Regions from separate parts of the Mesorhizobium sp. BR1-1-15 genome, predicted to be linked through region 2. Evidence: predicted binding sites of a transcription regulator. Region 2 holds the regulator's gene; the other holds the start of a gene.
The links. The regulator LexA, encoded in region 2, represses DNA repair genes until DNA is damaged. The targets are predictions, from matches to a motif close to TGTTCNNNNTGTGTTCNG.
Positions count from the first base shown of each region.

Region 1: the regulator LexA is predicted to act here: its motif matches at 2,896-2,913, upstream of LB541_RS21665 (ATP-dependent helicase).

Region 1 covers NZ_JAIUIF010000014.1:25,074-30,289, forward strand. The annotation lists gene LB541_RS21655 (hypothetical protein) at 1-425, shown strand, start outside; gene LB541_RS21660 (glucose/quinate/shikimate family membrane-bound PQQ-dependent dehydrogenase) at 456-2,771, opposite strand; gene LB541_RS21665 (ATP-dependent helicase) at 2,954-5,216, shown strand, end outside.
Region 2 covers NZ_JAIUIF010000006.1:172,547-177,762, reverse strand. The annotation lists gene LB541_RS13465 (TetR/AcrR family transcriptional regulator) at 1-509, opposite strand, end outside; gene lexA (transcriptional repressor LexA) at 977-1,720, shown strand; gene LB541_RS13455 (ComEC/Rec2 family competence protein) at 1,714-4,164, opposite strand; gene gltX (glutamate--tRNA ligase) at 4,268-5,216, shown strand, end outside.

The DNA of each region.
Region 1 (5,216 bases), on a different contig from region 2:
AGGATATTGTCAACACCGTCTCGCAAAAGGCGGGCCTCGACCAGGCAACGACCGAGAAAGTCGTCGGCACCATCTTCTCGGTGCTGGAGCACGAGGCGGAAGGCACCAACGTCTCGGGTTTCTTCGCCAAGATTCCCGGCGCCGACGATCTCGCCCGCCAATACGACGTCATGGCCGCCGGCGCGGCCGGCGGTGGTGGCCTGCTGTCCTCGTTGCAAGGCGCGCTGGGCGGTGTTCTCGGCGAAAAGGCCGGCGCACTGATCAACGGCGTCGCCGCGCTCAAGGCCTCCGGCCTCGATATGGCGCAGATCAGGCAGGCCGGCGCCGCGCTGATCCAACAGGCCGAAGCCGCCGCCGGGCCTGACCTCACCAATGAAGTGCTCGGCTCGGTGCCAAGCCTGAAGAGCCATCTCGGAATCAGCTAGGGCGCGATCCTGCGGGACCGAACCCGTTCCTTACTTCGGCAGTGCGTATGCCATTACATAATCGCCGGGCTTGGTGCCGACCGAGCCATGGCCGCCGGCGACGATGACCACGAACTGGCGCCCGTCAGCCACCGTGTAGGTCATCGGCGTCGATTGCCCGCCGGCTGGCAGGCGCGCCTGCCAGAGCTGCCTGCCTGAGGTCAGGTCGTAGGCGCGCAGGTAGTCGTCGACCGCGGCGCCGAGGAAAGCCACCCCGCCGGCGGTGATCATCGGCCCGCCAATGCCGGGCACGCCGACCTTCAGCGGCAAAGGCAGCGGCGTCATGTCATAGACCGTGCCGTTCCTGTGCTTGTAGACGATCTGTCCGGTCCTGAGGTCGGCTCCGGCGACATAGCCCCATGGCGGCGCCTGGCACGGAATGCCGAGCGGCGACAGGAACGGTCCCATCACCACCGCATAAGGAGCGCCGTCATTTCGGTTCAGCCCCTGCTCGCTGCCCTTGGCGTCGCCTGGCGGCGGCACGTCCGCGCGGGGCACAAGCCTGGAGGTGAAGGCGAGATAGGTCGGCATGCCGAACAGCACCTGCCGGACCGGATCGACCGCCACGCCGCCCCAGTTGAAGACGCCGAAATTGCCGGGATAGACCAGCGTGCCCTGCAGCGATGGCGGCGTGTAGCGGCCCTCGTAGCGCAGCCTGTGCAACGCAATCCGGCACGCCAGCTGGTCGAACATGGTGATGCCCCACATGTCGGCATCGGTCAGCGGCGGCGGATTGAAGGAAAGGTCCGACACCGGCTGCGTGGGCGATGTGTGGTCGCCTTCGATGGCGCCGCCGGGCGCCGGCACTTCCTTGACCGGGATGACCGGCTCGCCGGTGCGCCGGTCGAGCACGTAGAGGTCGCCCTGCTTGGTCGGCCCCACCAGCGCCGGCACGACCGTGCCGTCGGCCTTGGTGATGTCGACAAGGCTCGGCTGCGCCGGCACGTCCATGTCCCACAGGTCATGGTGCACGGTCTGGCGCACCCATTTCAATTGCCCCGTATTGAGGTCGAGCGCGGTGATCGAGGAGGAGAATTTCTCGACGTTGGCGCTGCGGCCGGCGCCGAGCTGGTCCGGCGTCTGGTTGCCGAGCGGTATGTAGAGCAGGCCGAGCTTTTCGTCGGCACTCGGCGTCGACCACATGTTGGGCGAATTGGCGGTGTAGGTCTGGCCTGCCGCCAGCGGCGTGGTCTGGTCGGGATTGCCGGAATCCCAGTTCCAGATCAGCGCGCCCGTGGAGGCATCGAAGGCGCGGATGACGCCGGACGGCTCCTGCGTGGAATAATTGTCGTTGACCGCGCCGCCGACGATGATCTTGCCGCCCGATATCAGCGGCGCCGAGGTCGAATAGTAATAGCCGGACTTGGGATAAGGCATGCCGGTCAGAAGGTTCAGCGTGCCGCCTTCGGCAAAGGACGGACAGACCTGACCGTTGGCGGCGTCGAGCGCGATCAGCCGCGCGTCCGAAGTCGGCAGGTAGACACGCGCGGCGCAAGGCTGCCCGGCACCGATCTTGGCGTCGGCGTAGTAGGAGACGCCGCGGCAGGTCTGGTGCTGGCGGTCCTTGTCGAGCTTGACCTGGGGATCGTAGCGCCACTTCTCCTTGCCCGTGGCGGCGTCGATGGCGATGGCGAAATTGTGCGGCGTGCAGATGTAGAGCGTATCGGCGATCTTCAGCGGCGTCACCTGATAGGTGGTCTCGCCGACATCGTCGGGACCTTTCACGTCGCCGGTGCGATAAGTCCAGGCCGGCTGCAGGTTGGCGACGTTCTCCGGCGTGATCTGGTCGAGCGGCGAATAGCGCTGGCCATAGGGCGTACGGCCGTAGAAGTGCCATTCGCCGGCAGGTATGTCGCCGCCGAGATCGGCCGCCGGGGTCACCTTGTCGGTGTCGAGATTGCCGGCAATATCCTTGGGATCGGTCGTCATTGAATAGCCGGCGACCGCCAGCGACGCCAAAACGGCGAGAATGAGCGGCGCGCGGCCATCGGGACCAACAAGGCCCCGCCTCGCCCACGGCGTCAGCAGCCACAACGCGACGAGCACGATGATGCCGCCGCGCGGCCCGAGTTCCCACCAGTCGAAGCCGATTTCCCAGACCGCCCAGGCAAGCGTGCCCAGCACGATCGCGGCGTAGAGCCAGAGCGCGGTGGATCTGCGCCGGTAGAGCAGCCATGCTGCGATGAGGAAGGCGATGCCTGATATGATGTAGTACCAGCTGCCTCCCAGTGAAGCCAACCAGATGCCGCCGGCGCCAAGCGCGAGGCCGATGAGGAAGAGGATGAGGGAGGTGATGGTGACAGCCAAGATGATACTCCTTCGACTGTTGCGCGCCTCGAGGCGGCCGTGGGCAACAGGATCCCCTCCCTGCCCTTTGCGCAGCTTTCCCTCACCCGCCCTGCCTGTCAAGCAGGCCGGAAACAATCAGGAGTGGAACAAAACGTAGACAGTTCTGGTCTTTCTCCACCGAATCACTACATTCGGGGGCGATGTCCGGCTTTTCCGAAGACATGCCCTTTTTCGATGAACCCGATGCGCGGCCCACCGCCCCGTCGGGCATCGCCGCGCGCGCCATGGCTGCCCGCAGCGGCCACAACAACGCGCCCGACTATCTCAAAGGGTTGAACCCCGAGCAGCGGCTGGCGGTGGAAACCACCGAAGGTCCCGTTCTGGTGCTGGCCGGCGCCGGCACCGGCAAGACGCGCGTCTTGACCACCCGCATCGCCCACATCCTGGCGACCGGAAAAGCCTTTCCCTCGCAGATCCTGGCCGTGACCTTCACCAACAAGGCCGCGCGCGAGATGAAGCAGCGCATAGGCATCCTGATCGGCGAAGGCAATGTCGAGGGCATGCCCTGGCTCGGCACCTTCCACTCGATCGGCGTCAAGCTCTTGCGCAGGCACGCCGAGCTTGCCGGGCTGAAATCCGACTTCACCATCCTCGACACCGACGACGTCGTGCGGCTGATCAAGCAATTGATCCAGGCCGAGGGCCTTGACGACAAGCGCTGGCCGGCCAAGCAGTTCGCGCAGATGATCGACGGCTGGAAGAACAAGGGGCAAGGCCCGGCCGATATCGCCGAGGGCGATGCGCGCAGTTTCGCCAACGGCAAGGGCCGCGAGCTCTACAAGGCCTATCAGGAGCGCCTGCAGACGCTGAACGCCTGCGATTTCGGCGATCTGCTCTGCCACCCTATCCGCATCTTCCGCGCCAATCCGGACGTGCTGAAGGAGTATCACAAGCGGTTCAGATACATCCTGGTCGACGAGTACCAGGACACCAACACCGCGCAATACATGTGGCTGCGGCTCCTGGCGCAGCGGCCTGAAGGCAAGCCGATCTCCCCCCTTGAGGGGGAGATGTCCGGCAGGACAGAGGGGGGTGCCTCGCGCCGACAGGCCGGTGGGGCACCGCCCCCCTCTGTCGGCTCCGCCGACATCTCCCCCTCAAGGGGGGAGATCGGGCGCTCTTCGTCCGAAACCCGCGCCACCGTAAACATCTGCTGCGTCGGCGACGACGACCAGTCGATCTATGGCTGGCGCGGCGCGGAGGTCGACAACATCCTGCGCTTCGACAAGGATTTTCCCGGCGCCACCATCATCCGGCTGGAGCGCAATTATCGTTCCACCGCGCATATCCTCGGCGCCGCTTCGCACCTCATCGCCCACAATGAAGGCCGCTTCGGCAAGACGCTGTTCACCGATCGCGACGATCCCGAGGACGGCAAGGTCAACGTCCACGCCGCCTGGGATTCCGAGGAGGAAGCGCGCGCTGTCGGCGAGACCATCGAGGCTTATCAGCGCCAGAAGCACAATCTCAACGACATGGCGATCCTGGTGCGGGCGTCCTTCCAGATGCGCGAGTTCGAGGACCGCTTCGTCACGCTCGGTCTGAACTACCGCGTCATCGGCGGCCCGCGCTTCTATGAGCGCATGGAGATCCGCGACGCGCTTGCCTTCTTCCGCGTCGTCGCGCAAGGCGCCGACGATCTCGCCTTCGAGCGCATCGTCAATGTGCCCAAGCGCGGCCTCGGCGAAACCACCATCCGTCAGATCCACGACACGGCCCGCGCGCTGCGTGTACCGATGCTGGAAGCCGCTGCCAAGCTCGCCGAGAGCGATGAATTGAAGCCCAAGCCGCGCGCCGCATTGCGCGAGGTCGCCGCCAATTTCGAACGCTGGCAGAAGGCGCTGGAAACCACGCCGCATACTGAGCTCGCCGAGACCATCCTGGAAGAGAGCGGCTACACCGACATGTGGAAGAACGACCGTTCGGTCGAGGCGCCTGGCCGGCTGGAAAACCTCAAGGAGCTGATCCGCTCCATGGAGGAGTACGAATCGCTGCGCTCCTTCCTCGAACATGTCGCTTTGGTCATGGATGCCGAACAGAACGCCGAACTCGACGCCGTTAACATCATGACGCTGCATTCGGCCAAAGGCCTCGAGTTCGAGACCGTTTTTCTCCCGGGTTGGGAGGAAGGCCTGTTCCCGCACCAGCGCGCGCTGGACGAAGGCGGCCGTTCCGGCCTGGAGGAAGAGCGCCGGCTGGCCTATGTCGGCGTGACCCGCGCCAAGAAGAACCTGCACATCTGGTTCGTCTCCAACCGCCGCATCCACGGCCTGTGGCAATCGACGATTCCCTCCCGCTTCCTCGACGAACTGCCTGAAACCCATGTCGAAGTCGCCGAAAGCGGCAACTCCTATGGCGGCTACGGCAATTCCTATGGCGGCGGCTCGTTCGCTTCCGGCCGAG
Region 2 (5,216 bases):
CGAACCTGGAGATCGCCGATCAAAAGACTGATGTAGATGTCGGCGGCTTCGGCAGGATCGTCACAGGCGATCAGGCCGGCCCGACTTGCGGTTCGAAGCAGGTCGCCAACAAGCGGCATTATGGTATTGCGGCCGAATTGCGCGATCGATTGGCCAAGCGTGCCTGTATCGTTGACGTCGCCGGCCGCGGCGCGATTGAGCGCCACCGCCTTGTCGCCCGTCACGAGGGTCAGCAGGACTGGCCCGAGCAAGTTCAGGGTTTTGAGCGGATCGCGCGCCTGGTGAAGGGCGTCCTCCAGCAGCTTCCTTGCCTCTCCCGCATTGGCTTCGATCAAGGATCGAAACAGGGTCTGCTTGTTGCCGTACCAGTTGTAGAGGGTTTCGTTCGAGGCCGATGCCCGCTTGGCGATAGCAAGCAGGGAGGCGCTCTTGTAGCCGGTTTCCCGGAGCACCGCATAGGCGGCCTCCTCTATCCGTTCGCGTCGCGCGGCCTGCTTCGGCGTGGTCATTGGTGTTCCTCTTCGAAAACCGTACATTATTATACGGTTTCGTCAAGCGAACGGGAAGCAAGGAGCGAGCGAACGCAGCCCATCGCGACCAGTGGTGGTGCCTCGTCGTTTTCCGGCAGGAAGTTGGCATTTTGGTTTCGTTTCGTTCACGAGCCGCAGGGGTTTCTAATCCGCCCAAACGCACCCCGCACCTGCCGGTCACCCAGCTTGCAGGCTTGTGCCAAGAGTGGAGACCGGTCGGGCCACAGGCCATTAACCAAAATAGTTTCAAAGGGCCCGGGAGCGCATTGACGACGGACCGCGCTGGCAGGATGCTGGCTGCGGGAGGGCATTTCGTTTCCGTCGCCTTAACAAATTCATTAAACTTTAAATGGTTGCGGAACACAACTGGAACAGATAGTGTTTGTTCTGGGTTTGTTTTCTGATTCTGGTTCCAGACCCTTCGTGCAATGCCTTTGGGGGCCGCCATGCTCACGCGCAAGCAACATGAACTCTTGATGTTCATCCATGAACGGCTGAAGGAAAGCGGCATTCCGCCGTCCTTCGACGAGATGAAGGAAGCGCTGGACCTCGCCTCCAAGTCGGGAATTCATCGGCTGATCACGGCGTTGGAGGAGCGCGGCTTCATTCGCCGCCTGCCCAACCGGGCGCGCGCGCTGGAGGTGCTGCGCCTGCCGGACTCGATCGCGCCGGGTCTTAACGCGGCAAAGAAGTTCTCCCCGAGCGTCATCCAGGGCAGCCTCGGACAGGGCAGCAGCCCTAGCCGGCAGATCAAGCCGGCGACGTCTTCGCGTCTGCCCGCTGTCGGCAATGACGACGATGCGGTTTCAGCGGTGTCGATCCCGGTCATGGGTCGCATCGCAGCGGGTGTGCCGATCGACGCCATCCAGCATCAGACGCATTCCATTTCAGTGCCGCCTGACATGATCATGGGCGGCGAACACTATGCGCTGGAGGTCAAGGGCGATTCGATGATCGAGGCCGGCATTTTCGACGGCGACACGGTCATCATCCGCAATGCCGACACCGCAAGTCCCGGCGAGATCATCGTGGCCCTGGTGGACGAGGAGGAAGCAACGCTGAAGCGCTTCCGCCGAAAGGGTGCTTCGATTGCGCTCGAGGCTGCCAATCCGGCCTATGAAACACGTATTTTCGGACCGGACAGGGTCAAGGTGCAAGGCAAGCTGGTCGGCCTGATCAGGCGCTACTGAGCGGGGTCGGCGGTGGGCTTTTCGGGTTTACGGTAAGGCGGCAGTCCCCTTGCCTCGCGTGAGAATTTTCGCTGTTCGTGCCAAGGCCGATATGGCCTGTCGACGGCAAAGCTGACCCGTGCCGGTGCCGTCGCCGATTGCCGGTCGAAGAAGACGGCGGCACTTCCCTTACGAGCGAGCTGCCGCTTGGTGATAACGAGAACCAGCGGATTGTGGCAGGGGTCGTAGCCCGCGGGGTCGTTGATGACGATCAGATCCGCATAGGAGCAGGCCCTCCAGGCGTCCTTGCGATCCTCCACCTGCGCGATGATCGCCCCCGAGGTATGCCGGGCCATGCACAGGCCCGTGAAGCAATAGAAAGGCGCTCCCGCCGGAAGTTGCGCGGGATCGAAGATGTCGAACTGTCGGTCTCCGCTGTCGAACAGTTCCGGCGCAACGATGGTTTCGGACTTCAGCGCGCGTTTCCAATTATCGACGGTGAATTCGTTCGGGCGCGCCCGGTTGATCGCGAGCTCGCCGCCGCCGATCGGCAACGCCACCAGGCGGGCATCCTCCGAAATCAGCACGTCCGGCGTGCGCGTGTCCGAGACGGTCAACAGGCCGGCGAGCGCGAAGGGAAGTGCCGCCAGCCGCAGCCATGTCGTGGCCATCGTCGCGATGACCAGGGCGATCGCCACCAGAAGGACGGATTGCTGCGAAATCAACCCGACCGCGTCGACCGGCGAGCGTTGCGAGATCCATCCTGATATGGCGATCATCGCGGCCAGTCCCTTGCCCATCAGATAAAGGGATGGTCCATCGAACCCGAACGGCATCAGCAGCGCGCTGGCAACCGCAAGGAACATCACGACAGAAACGATCGGCATGACGGCAAGATTGGCGAACAGGCTGAGCGGCGACACGCGCTGGAAATGCCAGATGGCGAAAAGCGCCGTGGCGCTTCCCGCGATAATCGAGGTCATCGCCAGCCCACCTGTCGCCAGCAGCAATTTTCGCGTCAGCAGGCCAGGCAAGGTCCGTTGCGGCGGCGGGGTCCGCGCTTTGTCGGCTTTGCGATCCGACCAGCCGGCATAGGCGCCGACCAGGGCCGCGGTGGCGGCGAACGACATCTGGAAGCTCGGCCCTACCACCTCGTGCGGCGACACCACGATGACGGCGATCGCCGAAATAGCCAGATTGCGCATGGTGAGTGCCGCCCGATCGAACAGAACGGCGATCAGCATCACCGCCAGCATGATGAAGCTGCGTTCGGCGGCGACAACGACGCCCGAAATGACGAGGTAGGCGGCGATCGAGAAAAGTGCCGCCGCGGCCGCGTATTTCTTGACCGGCCGGCGGGAGGAAAAATTCGGGAACAGCGCGAAGCCGCCACGCAGCAGACCCATGACCGTGCCGGCGACCAGCGCCATGTGCAGCCCGGAAATTGAGATGATGTGGTAGATGCCGGTGCGTCGCATCGCTTCATTGATCTCGTCGGGAATCCCGGCGCGCACACCCACGATCAGCGCCGCGGCGATCTCGCCCTCGGCACCGCCGATGCTGCCCCTGATATGGTCGGCAATGCTTTCGCGAGCACTCTCGATGGCGGCTGAAAGGGCGGCCCACAGCGGCCTGTCATCGGCTGAGACGATTTTGGGGTTGCCGAGAAAGAAGCCGCTGGCGCCTATGCCGGCGAAGTAGCTGTCGAAGGAAAAGTCGTAGCTGTCCGGCCGCACCGGTCCGGTCGGCGGCAACAGCCTGGCATAGCCGGTCACGAGCGAACCGGCCGTCACTTCAGCCGGCACCTTGCGTGCCGAAAGGCGAACGCGCTCCGGCGCGTAGAGTAGTTTCGGCCGCGCGGTCGATGTCACATCGATGGTCAGCCGGATGCGCCCGGTCTCCATCTGGTCGACCGAAACGACGCGGCCGGTGATTTGCGTGGAGATTTCCGAGCCCAGCATCCGCGTTCCCGCTCGCCACGTCTCGACTTTGCCGGCGAGCATGCCGAGCGCGCACAACAGCGCCGCCATGAAGCACAGATGCGTTTTCGGCCATGAGCGTGAAACGAGCGCGCACAGCGACATCAGGATCGCGACCGCGACAGGCTTGGCAAAGCCCGGCTCCGCCGCCAACGAAAAATACGCAATCGATCCGCATGCCAGGAACACCGGCACGAGCAGGAAGGCTACGCCCCGATCGAGTTCGAGCTCGGACGCTCTGGCCACGCCGTTGCGCAGACGAGGCCACGAGGCACGGCCGAACTCACGGCGCAGGCGCTCGGCCGCGCCGGCTGCGGGGACGCCGGGCGGCGTGGAAACATCCGCCGGCGGCGACTTGCCCGGCTGCTGTAGGGGCGACAACGCCAGCGGCAATGAGGCGGGCGCGGGCGTGGCAAAAAAAGAGCGTTCGCTGACGCCGGCAACGACGTCCTCGCCTTCCTCCGCGCCCCTGCCCGCTCCAGCCATCGGGTCTGCCCCTTGCGCCCTCGACACCCTATGCTACATGAACGCGCGACGCGCGAAAGTGCGTGTGATCCGCACCCCGCTCCAGACGTTTCCCGAGAGTTGTATGTCCGACAAGGTTGTCACCCGTTTTGCCCCCTCGCCCACCGGCTACCTGCACATCGGCGGCGCGCGTACGGCGCTCTTCAACTGGCTCTACGCCAAGCACACCGGCGGTACGATGCTGCTGCGCATCGAGGACACCGACCGCGAGCGCTCCACCGATGCGGCGACAGCAGCCATTCTCGAAGGACTGACTTGGCTCGGCCTCACCTGGGACGGCGACGCCGTCTCGCAGTTCGAGCGCGCGCCGCGCCATCGCGAGGTGGCCGAGGAGCTGGTGCGCATGGGCAAGGCTTACTACAGCTACGAGACCCCTGCCGAGCTTGAGGCAATGCGCGACGCGGCGCGGGCCAAGGGCCTGCCGCCGCGCTATGACGGAAGCTGGCGTGACCGCGACCCTTCGCAGGCGCCTCCTGGCGTCAAGGGCGCGATCCGCATCAAGGCGCCGACCAAAGGCGAGACGGTGGTGCATGACCGTGTCCAGGGCGACGTGCGCTTTCCCAACAAGGATCTGGACGACTTCATCATCCTGCGCTCGGACGGCAATCCGACCTACATGCATGCCGTCGTCGTTGACGACCACGACATGGGCGTCACCCACATCATCCGTGGCGACGACCACCTGACCAATGCCGCCCGCCAGACCGTGATCTACAACGCCATGGGCTGGGATGTGCCTTCAATGTCGCACATACCGCTGATCCACGGCGCCGACGGCGCCAAGCTGTCGAAGCGGCACGGCGCGCTGGGCGTGGAGGCCTACCGCGCCATGGGCTACCTGCCCGAAGCGCTGCTGAACTATCTGGCTCGGCTCGGCTGGAGCCACGGCGACGATGAGATCATGTCGATCCAGGACATGATCGCATGGTTCGACATCGGCGATGTGAACAAGGGCGCCGCCCGCTTCGATTTCGCCAAGCTGGAGGCGCTGAACGGCGTCCATATGCGCCGCA